Regions from separate parts of the Cytobacillus sp. FSL W8-0315 genome, predicted to be linked through region 2. Evidence: a T-box and tRNA genes for the amino acid it is inferred to sense, from the RefSeq annotation. Region 2 holds a T-box; the other regions hold tRNA genes.
The links. The T-box of region 2 lies ahead of tyrS (tyrosine--tRNA ligase). A T-box ahead of a tRNA ligase gene usually reads a tRNA of that ligase, here a tRNA-Tyr.

Region 1 (3,252 bases), 230 kb from region 2:
TTATTTCAAAGAAAAAAATCCGGAAAATCCTATCAAACAACTTTAATCATATCATTCATGGCAAGACTTCTTACTTTGAATAAAACACAATTATGTTGAGTAGTTTATTTTTAACAGTATGGCATGTCCCCTTCGGCTATCCTCACACGATTCATGAATAAGCAAACATCATTAGATTCTTTTAGATCACACTATCGATACTGAAGGGCTCTATTCAGAATTATTAGTTCCATTCACTGAGGTTATCGAACCTTAATGGCTTTATTCTGCTGCATTAGTTCCGCTCACTTGACATCATGAAACTGAACGGCACTATTCACTTGCATTAGTTCCATTCACGTGACATCTTTGAAACTGAACGGCACTATTCTCTTGCATTAGTACCATTCACATGACATCTTTGAAACTGAACGGCACTATTCTGCTTCATTAGTTCCGTTCACATAAAGTCATCGAATCTTTCTGGCTCTATTTTGGTGCATAAGTTCCGTTCACATAACATCTTCGAAATTTAGAGATTCTTTTTCGCCTCTTCAGTTATTAGTTCCGCTCAATTCACAACATTAGGACACATCGTTTTTTTTCCTCCTGCTAAGTCAATAATTATGTCCTTTTGAATTACTTCCGAACAGTTCAGAACCCCATTTCGAAACCACCCTCTGAATCGTTCGGAACCCTGCATTGAAACAACTTGCATCACAATCAGCAGAAGGGCTGCATTGATATTTGCTTTCCGCTTTAAAATTTGCACAGATTTTAATTAACAACAAAAAAGGTTTCCCTATTAGGAAACCTTTTTTTAGATACCGGTGGTCGGGGTCGAACCGACACTCCAGAAGGAACACGATTTTGAGTCGTGCGCGTCTGCCAATTCCGCCACACCGGCATATTAAAATGTAGTAAATCTTGTGGTGCCGAGGACCGGAATCGAACCGGTACGGTAGTCACCTACCGCAGGATTTTAAGTCCTGTGCGTCTGCCAGTTCCGCCACCCCGGCGTATATCAGCGAATCAAGATTTAGATTATGGAGGCGGCAACCGGATTCGAACCGGTGGTAAAGGTTTTGCAGACCTCTGCCTTACCACTTGGCTATGCCGCCATAAATTGAAGTTTATTCTGGAGCGGAAGACGGGATTCGAACCCGCGACCCCCACCTTGGCAAGGTGATGTTCTACCACTGAACTACTTCCGCAAAATGGCTGGGCTAGCAGGATTCGAACCTGCGAGTGACGGAGTCAAAGTCCGGTGCCTTACCGCTTGGCTATAGCCCATTGATCGTTCATATTACATTTATATGAGAGTTATACTCGTACTGTTACTTTAAAATTATGGGGCGACTGATGGGAATCGAACCCACGAGTGTCGGAGCCACAATCCGATGCGTTAACCACTTCGCCACAGCCGCCATTATAAAATTGGCAGGGGTAGTAGGAATCGAACCCACATCAAAGGTTTTGGAGACCTTCGTTTTACCATTAAACTATACCCCTATATAAATGGTGGAGGGGGGCAGATTCGAACTGCCGAACCCGAAGGAGCGGATTTACAGTCCGCCGCGTTTAGCCACTTCGCTACCCCTCCATATTAACATAAAAAAATGGTGCCGGCGAGAGGACTTGAACCCCCAACCTACTGATTACAAGTCAGTTGCTCTACCAATTGAGCTACACCGGCAAATCAATTCAGTAAAGGTGGCTCAGGACGGAATCGAACCGCCGACACAAGGATTTTCAGTCCTTTGCTCTACCGACTGAGCTACTGAGCCAAATATTATTAATATTGTAAAAATGGCGGTCCGGACGGGACTCGAACCCGCGACCTCCTGCGTGACAGGCAGGCATTCTAACCAACTGAACTACCGGACCAAATTGCGGGGGCAGGATTTGAACCTGCGACCTTCGGGTTATGAGCCCGACGAGCTACCGGACTGCTCCACCCCGCGACAATAATATGGTGGAGGATGACGGGATCGAACCGCCGACCCTCTGCTTGTAAGGCAGATGCTCTCCCAGCTGAGCTAATCCTCCATTATGGTGACCCCTACGGGATTCGAACCCGTGTTACCGCCGTGAAAGGGCGGTGTCTTAACCGCTTGACCAAGGGGCCAATATAGAATTAATAATGGCGGAGAGCAAGGGATTTGAACCCTTGATACGCGGTTAGCGTATACACGATTTCCAATCGTGCTCCTTCGGCCACTCGGACAGCTCTCCATTTGGCTCCGCAGGTAGGATTCGAACCTACGACCGTTCGGTTAACAGCCGAATGCTCTACCACTGAGCTACTGCGGAATAGTGATATTTGTAAAACAGCCCGGCAGCGTCCTACTCTCACAAGGGGACAGCCCCTAACTACCATTGGCGCTGAGAAGCTTAACTTCCGTGTTCGGTATGGGAACGGGTGTGACCTTCTCGCTATCGCCACCAGACTATTTTTCAAAGACAAGTATTATTATACCGTCTTTTTATCATTTTTCAAGAGGAAATTTACTATTTTTCGTTCCCTCAAAACTAGATAATGTATGAAGAAGAATTTGCCGAGTATTCACCAATAACTTGTCTAGCTTCGGCTCCTAACTTCTCTCGAAGTTGAACAGTCGCCTCCGCTTTTCGTTTTGGTTAAGTCCTCGATCGATTAGTATCAGTCAGCTCCACATGTCGCCACGCTTCCACCTCTGACCTATCAACCTGATCATCTTTCAGGGATCTTACTAGCTTGACGCTATGGGAAATCTCATCTCGAGGGGGGCTTCATGCTTAGATGCTTTCAGCACTTATCCCTTCCGCACATAGCTACCCAGCGATGCCTTTGGCAAGACAACTGGTACACCAGCGGTGCGTCCATCCCGGTCCTCTCGTACTAAGGACAGCTCCTCTCAAATTTCCTGCGCCCACGACGGATAGGGACCGAACTGTCTCACGACGTTCTGAACCCAGCTCGCGTACCGCTTTAATGGGCGAACAGCCCAACCCTTGGGACCGACTACAGCCCCAGGATGCGATGAGCCGACATCGAGGTGCCAAACCTCCCCGTCGATGTGGACTCTTGGGGGAGATAAGCCTGTTATCCCCGGGGTAGCTTTTATCCGTTGAGCGATGGCCCTTCCATGCGGAACCACCGGATCACTAAGCCCGACTTTCGTCCCTGCTCGACTTGTAGGTCTCGCAGTCAAGCTCCCTTGTGCCTTTACACTCTGCGAATGATTTCCAACCATTCTGAGGGAACCTTTGGGCGCCTCCGTTACTTTTTAG
Region 2 (3,252 bases):
TGGGCTGAGGAATATCAGCAGGATGGAGGCAAGTTCCTGTTATTTTTGGAGAAAACAAAGGAAGCCCGCTTTCTTGTTCCCGTTGCCGGTCCCAATGGAATGGTCCAAGTGCAGGATGGCAGAATTTTATCAGGTCATGAGGGTTTTTACGGAAAAATACTGAGCGGTGAAGCAAGAACACCAAGTCGTGCAGAATCTAATAATGATGGAGGACATCTGCTCGAAGCATTGCTGTTTTCCTTAACAGGCCTTATCACTTTCCTGTTGATTATTAGGTTTTTAGCAACAGAAAAGGCGAAATCTTATTAAGCACGCCACATTTAGATTATAATAGAGAAATAACAACTATTGAAAAGGCAGGATTCTTATGATTGTAAAAAATGAAGAAGAATTAGCAAAACTGAAGGAAATCGGCAGAATTGTCGCGGAGATCCGCGATGAGATGATTGAAAAAACTAAGCCAGGTGTAACAACCAAGGAGCTTGATGACTTAGCCGGAGAGCTTTTTGAAAAGCACGGAGCGATTTCAGGCCCTAAAGGAGAATACGATTTTCCAGGCTTCACATGCATAAGCGTGAATGAAGAAGTGGCCCATGGCATTCCTGGAAGCCGGGTGATTAAAGAGGGCGATCTTGTAAATATTGATGTTTCAGGATCAAAAGATGGCTACTTCGCAGACACAGGCCTATCATTTGTCGTTGGTGAAGACGAGAAACTGCAAAAATTATGTGATGCGGCTCAGGAGGCATTCGATGAAGGACTGAAAAAATTAAAGCCGGGCGGCAAGCTGAGCCTTGTCGGAAAGACAGTTCACAAGGTTGCCAAAAACAATGGATTCAACGTTATCATGAATCTGACTGGACACGGTGTCGGCCGCTCCCTTCATGAAAAGCCGGACCATATCCTGAACTATTTTGATCCATGGGATAAACAGCTGTTAAGAGAAGGCATGGTTGTTGCCTTTGAGCCTTTTATCTCAAGCGGTGATGAAGAAGTAAGGGAAATGAGCGACGGCTGGACGTTCGTTACACCTAACAAAAGCCATGTCGCTCAATGTGAACACACCGTTGTCATCACAAAAGAAGGACCGATTATCTTAACGAAATAACCATGGACCAGGGGCATTGCATGTTCCTGGTTTTTATATAGTATTACGGTTGAAAAACCTTCATCTAATATTGCTTGAGAAAAAACACTTGAACAATGTCCTCCATTCCGCTAAAATAATAAAAATTTCAAATTTAAACGTAATGACAGAAACAAGTAGCTGCTTATCTCCCTGTTTTAGAGAGCTGATGCCTGGTGAAAATCAGCACAAAGATAACAGTGAATTACCTTCTTGAACTTTCTCTGTGAACAGGAGTAGCAGGGAACGGCACGGGCCGTTAATCCGCTGAGTGGAAGAGCAATCTTCAAAAAGGGTGGTACCGCGTTAGCCACGTCCCTTTCTTTAGGGGCGTGGTTTTTTGTATTCCGATAATAGAAAGGATGGGGGACATGGGGGATTTTTTTGGAAAATTAACAGCCCAGCAAAAACACGAAACAGAGAGGCAGCTGGAGGTATACCGCAATGGTGTCCAGGATATTCTGCCTGAAGCAGAGCTAAAGAATAAAATAGCCAAGTCCATTTTTCAAAACCAGCCTTTAAAAATTAAGCTGGGGCTTGATCCTTCTGCACCGGATGTCCATATCGGCCATACGGTTGTGCTGAATAAACTAAAGCAGTTCCAGGACAATGGCCATATCATCCAGCTGATTATTGGCGATTTTACCGGAAAAATTGGCGACCCGACAGGCAAATCCGCAGCCCGAAACCAGCTCACCGATGAAGAGGTGAAACGTAATGCCAAAACATACTTCGAGCAATTCAGCAAAGTGCTGGACATGAATAAGGTCGATCTTCACTACAACTCAGCATGGCTTTCGGATCTCCAGCTTGAAGACGTCATCCGCCTGTCTGCCAGCATAACAGTTGCCCGCCTGCTGGAACGCAATGACTTTTCAGAGCGCCTGTCCACAGGCAAACCGATCTCTCTTCATGAATTTTTCTACCCGCTGATGCAGGGATATGACTCGGTTGTACTCGAAAGCGATATCGAGCTTGGCGGGAATGATCAGCACTTCAATGTCCTGATGGGACGCCATCTGCAGGAGCATTTCCAAAAAGAAAAGCAGGTGGTCATCCTGATGCCGCTCCTTGAAGGCCTGGATGGCAAAGAGAAAATGTCCAAATCAAAAAACAATTACATTGGTGTCGATGAAGATCCCAATAATATGTACGGCAAAACCATGTCCATCCCGGATGAGCTGATTCCAAAATACTTCAATCTCGCAACAGATCTGCCAGTAAAAGAAAAACAGCAAATCGCAGAGGGGCTCGAAAACGGCACACTTCATCCGCGTGACGCCAAAATGCTTTTAGGTAAAACAATCGTCCGCATGTACCATGGCACAGGTGAAGCCGATAAAGCCGAACTGCATTTCAAAACTATTTTCCAAAAGGGAGCCATGCCGGATGAGATCCCGGAAGCCGAATGGAAGGGTGAAGGTGAAGTCCTCATTACAGACCTGCTTGCCGGCCTCGGCCTGCTTTCCTCCAAAACGGAAGCCAGAAAAATGATTGCGGGCGGCGGCATCCGTTTAAACGGACAGAAAGTCGGCGATGTTCAGATGCTCGTGAAAATCACAGACGGATTAGTTCTGCAGGCAGGCAAAAGAAAATTTGTGAAACTAAGGCTTAGCAGTGCAAAGTAGGCATATCGCTTTTTCCTCCTGGCACTTTCAAGATATGATAGAATAGACGAAATTTTTAAAGAAAAGCAGGTGAAGGAAATGAAAGCGATCATTCATGAAGGAGTAGCAGGCCGCGCGGGATTATCTTATGGTGAACTGGAAAAGTCCGATCCGGGTAACGGCGAGGTGAGGGTGAAATTAAAAACGGCAGGCTTGAATCATCGTGATTTATTTGTCCTGAACCGCCACAAGCCAGAAGATCCTGCGCTTGTCATCGGTTCAGACGGAGCGGGAGTCATAGACTCAGTCGGAGAAGGCGTTACACACGTGAAGCCAGGTGATGAGGTCATCATCAATCCCGGACTGGGATGGAAGGAAAAGAGCGATGCACCGCCAGCAGGCTTTGAAATCGTCGGCTTGCCGTTTCATGGCACATTCGCCGAATATATCACCATTCCTGCTGAAAACACAGCACCCAAGCCGGCGTATTTAACCTGGGAGGAAGCGGGCGTCCTATCC
Region 3 (3,252 bases), on a different contig from region 2:
TGTAAAGGCACAAGGGAGCTTGACTGCGAGACCTACAAGTCGAGCAGGGACGAAAGTCGGGCTTAGTGATCCGGTGGTTCCGCATGGAAGGGCCATCGCTCAACGGATAAAAGCTACCCCGGGGATAACAGGCTTATCTCCCCCAAGAGTCCACATCGACGGGGAGGTTTGGCACCTCGATGTCGGCTCATCGCATCCTGGGGCTGTAGTCGGTCCCAAGGGTTGGGCTGTTCGCCCATTAAAGCGGTACGCGAGCTGGGTTCAGAACGTCGTGAGACAGTTCGGTCCCTATCCGTCGTGGGCGCAGGAAATTTGAGAGGAGCTGTCCTTAGTACGAGAGGACCGGGATGGACGCACCGCTGGTGTACCAGTTGTCTTGCCAAAGGCATCGCTGGGTAGCTATGTGCGGAAGGGATAAGTGCTGAAAGCATCTAAGCATGAAGCCCCCCTCGAGATGAGATTTCCCATAGCGTCAAGCTAGTAAGATCCCTGAAAGATGATCAGGTTGATAGGTCAGAGGTGGAAGCGTGGCGACATGTGGAGCTGACTGATACTAATCGATCGAGGACTTAACCAAAACGAAAAGCGGAGGCGACTGTTCAACTTTGAGAGACGTTGGAGAGCCGGCCATTCAAATCCTGGTTTTGGGATTTGGAGGGACGGATCGAAACGGCCGAGAGGTTAGGAGCCGAAGCTAGACAAGTCATTGGTGAATACTCGGCAAATGCTTCTTCATACATTATCTAGTTTTGAGGGAACGAAAAAATGAAATTTCCTCTTGAAAAAAACATTAAAAGAAAGTATAATCATACTTGTCTTTTGAAAATAGTCTGGTGGCGATGGCGAGAAGGTCACACCCGTTCCCATACCGAACACGGAAGTTAAGCTTCTCAGCGCCGATGGTAGTTAGGGGCTGTCCCCTTGTGAGAGTAGGACGCTGCCGGGCTGTTTACAAATACCACTTTTCCGCAGTAGCTCAGTGGTAGAGCATTCGGCTGTTAACCGAACGGTCGCAGGTTCGAATCCTGCCTGCGGAGCCATTTCCATAAAGCCCTTTTGGGAATTATGAGCTGTTGCTTCCATAGCTCAGCAGGTAGAGCACTTCCATGGTAAGGAAGAGGTCACCGGTTCGAGCCCGGTTGGAAGCTCTTTTAATGTAGACAACTAGAGTACTAGGCCCCTTGGTCAAGCGGTTAAGACACCGCCCTTTCACGGCGGTAACACGGGTTCGAATCCCGTAGGGGTCACCATAATGGAGGATTAGCTCAGCTGGGAGAGCATCTGCCTTACAAGCAGAGGGTCGGCGGTTCGATCCCGTCATCCTCCACCATATTTGCCGGTGTAGCTCAATTGGTAGAGCAACTGACTTGTAATCAGTAGGTTGGGGGTTCAAGTCCTCTCGCCGGCACCATCTTTTTTTTATAGATGGAGGGGTAGCGAAGTGGCTAAACGCGGCGGACTGTAAATCCGCTCCTTCGGGTTCGGCAGTTCGAATCTGCCCCCCTCCACCATTTATTTTTAATAAAAACACAAAAAACTGGACAAGCTATGAATGTCCTTTTTATTTTGTAATTATTGGGCTATAGCCAAGCGGTAAGGCACCGGACTTTGACTCCGTCACTCGCAGGTTCGAATCCTGCTAGCCCAGCCATTTTTGAGCCATTAGCTCAGTCGGTAGAGGATTTTAAAAGATTGCAGCATCGAAGCGTTACATCCTGAATGGCAAGCTTTTAAAATCTGCGACAAAGACCGCAGGGCTTTGAAGCACATCTGCAAATGAAGTTTAGGCATCAGAATTATATTTCGAGCCATTAGCTCAGTCGGTAGAGCATCTGACTTTTAATCAGAGGGTCGAAGGTTCGAGTCCTTCATGGCTCACTTTATAGAAAAACACAGACCTTGGGAATCGAGTCCTGAAGGTCTTACTTGTGAATATAAATATGTTTGCGGAAGTAGTTCAGTGGTAGAACATCACCTTGCCAAGGTGGGGGTCGCGGGTTCGAATCCCGTCTTCCGCTCCAAATAAATGGGGCCTTAGCTCAGCTGGGAGAGCGCCTGCTTTGCACGCAGGAGGTCAGCGGTTCGATCCCGCTAGGCTCCACCATCATACATAATACGACATTCCTTAAACCAGCATGGTTTAGGGATTTTTTATTTTATTTCACAAAACAATAAGTGGCAAAACTTAGAAAGTTACTATGGTATTTTTAGAAGCTTCTTTTTCCGGCAGCCGCATATATATACACGATTTTGTCGAGTTGAGTCATGTGTTTGAAAGCGGTTAAAATATGAGTATGAAGGGAAAGGGAGGACTTTACTATGAAAAGACAGAAATTATCGATAATTGGAATGCCAATGGATCTTGGCCAGATGAGACGCGGTGTGGACATGGGGCCAAGTGCGATCCGATATGCCGGTGTGAATGAGCGATTAAAGTGTTTATTCGAAGAAATCCATGACCAGGGCGATATTGCCATCGGCCGTCCGGAAGTTCAAATCGATCCAAAATCAAATCTTAGAAACTTGGACCTTATTGCTGAAAAAACAGAAAAACTGGGCGAAGAAGTTGATAAAGCAATAGAAAGTGGTTCTTTTCCATTAGTACTGGGCGGGGATCACAGCATCGCAATTGGAACATTGGCCGGTGTTTCGAAGCACTACAAAAATCTTGGGGTAATCTGGTATGATGCCCACGGGGATTTAAATACAGCTGAAACATCACCTTCAGGGAACATACATGGCATGCCTCTTGCGGTAAGCCTGGGAATTGGCCACCCGCTTTTAACCAATGTAGGGGGATATGCTCCAAAGGTTAAGCCAGAGAATATTGTCATTATTGGGGCAAGATCTTTGGATGAAGGAGAGCGGGAGCTTATTAAGGAAAAAGGCATTAAAGTATACACCATGCACGAAATTGACCGGCTTGGGATGACAAAGGTTATGGAGGAGTCTATTACATATTTAAAAGAAAGAAATACAGATGGTGTTCATCTGTCTCTGGATTTAGATGGGCTGGATCCGCATGATGCCCCTGGTGTTGGAACTCCGGTTATTGGAGGCATCAGCTACCGTGAAAGCCACTTGGCCATGGAGATGCTTGCAGAATCGCAGATCATTACATCGGCTGAGTTTGTAGAGGTTAACCCAATCCTGGATGACAAAAACAAAACAGCTACTGTGGCGGTCGCGCTTATGGGTTCACTATTTGGCGAGAAGCTTCTATAAATAATTGAATTAAAAATGAGCAGAACG

Region 1: it has a tRNA-Tyr gene. The T-box ahead of tyrS (tyrosine--tRNA ligase) is inferred to sense a tRNA for this amino acid. The anticodon was not compared.
Region 3: it has a tRNA-Tyr gene. The T-box ahead of tyrS (tyrosine--tRNA ligase) is inferred to sense a tRNA for this amino acid. The anticodon was not compared.

The regions. Positions count from the first base shown of each region.
Region 1 is NZ_JBBOOC010000003.1:312,939-316,190, reverse strand. It holds gene MKY20_RS27425 (nuclease-related domain-containing protein) at 1-83, shown strand, start outside; tRNA gene MKY20_RS27420 (tRNA-Leu) at 805-886, opposite strand; tRNA gene MKY20_RS27415 (tRNA-Leu) at 910-998, opposite strand; tRNA gene MKY20_RS27410 (tRNA-Cys) at 1,027-1,100, opposite strand; tRNA gene MKY20_RS27405 (tRNA-Gly) at 1,119-1,193, opposite strand; tRNA gene MKY20_RS27400 (tRNA-Gln) at 1,198-1,272, opposite strand; tRNA gene MKY20_RS27395 (tRNA-His) at 1,331-1,406, opposite strand; tRNA gene MKY20_RS27390 (tRNA-Trp) at 1,418-1,491, opposite strand; tRNA gene MKY20_RS27385 (tRNA-Tyr) at 1,499-1,582, opposite strand; tRNA gene MKY20_RS27380 (tRNA-Thr) at 1,600-1,675, opposite strand; tRNA gene MKY20_RS27375 (tRNA-Phe) at 1,694-1,766, opposite strand; tRNA gene MKY20_RS27370 (tRNA-Asp) at 1,790-1,866, opposite strand; tRNA gene MKY20_RS27365 (tRNA-Met) at 1,870-1,943, opposite strand; tRNA gene MKY20_RS27360 (tRNA-Val) at 1,953-2,028, opposite strand; tRNA gene MKY20_RS27355 (tRNA-Glu) at 2,033-2,107, opposite strand; tRNA gene MKY20_RS27350 (tRNA-Ser) at 2,124-2,214, opposite strand; tRNA gene MKY20_RS27345 (tRNA-Asn) at 2,218-2,292, opposite strand; rRNA gene rrf (5S ribosomal RNA) at 2,313-2,429, opposite strand; rRNA gene MKY20_RS27335 (23S ribosomal RNA) at 2,616-3,252, opposite strand, start outside.
Region 2 is NZ_JBBOOC010000003.1:79,823-83,074, forward strand. It holds gene MKY20_RS26185 (hypothetical protein) at 1-309, shown strand, start outside; gene map (type I methionyl aminopeptidase) at 368-1,108, shown strand; T-box leader at 1,242-1,449, shown strand; gene tyrS (tyrosine--tRNA ligase) at 1,498-2,754, shown strand; gene MKY20_RS26200 (zinc-binding dehydrogenase) at 2,833-3,252, shown strand, end outside.
Region 3 is NZ_JBBOOC010000001.1:544,994-548,245, reverse strand. It holds rRNA gene MKY20_RS03015 (23S ribosomal RNA) at 1-577, shown strand, start outside; rRNA gene rrf (5S ribosomal RNA) at 830-946, shown strand; tRNA gene MKY20_RS03005 (tRNA-Asn) at 966-1,040, shown strand; tRNA gene MKY20_RS03000 (tRNA-Thr) at 1,076-1,148, shown strand; tRNA gene MKY20_RS02995 (tRNA-Glu) at 1,176-1,250, shown strand; tRNA gene MKY20_RS02990 (tRNA-Val) at 1,255-1,330, shown strand; tRNA gene MKY20_RS02985 (tRNA-Thr) at 1,336-1,411, shown strand; tRNA gene MKY20_RS02980 (tRNA-Tyr) at 1,428-1,511, shown strand; tRNA gene MKY20_RS02975 (tRNA-Gln) at 1,577-1,651, shown strand; tRNA gene MKY20_RS02970 (tRNA-Lys) at 1,806-1,878, shown strand; tRNA gene MKY20_RS02965 (tRNA-Gly) at 1,947-2,021, shown strand; tRNA gene MKY20_RS02960 (tRNA-Ala) at 2,029-2,104, shown strand; gene rocF (arginase) at 2,320-3,225, shown strand.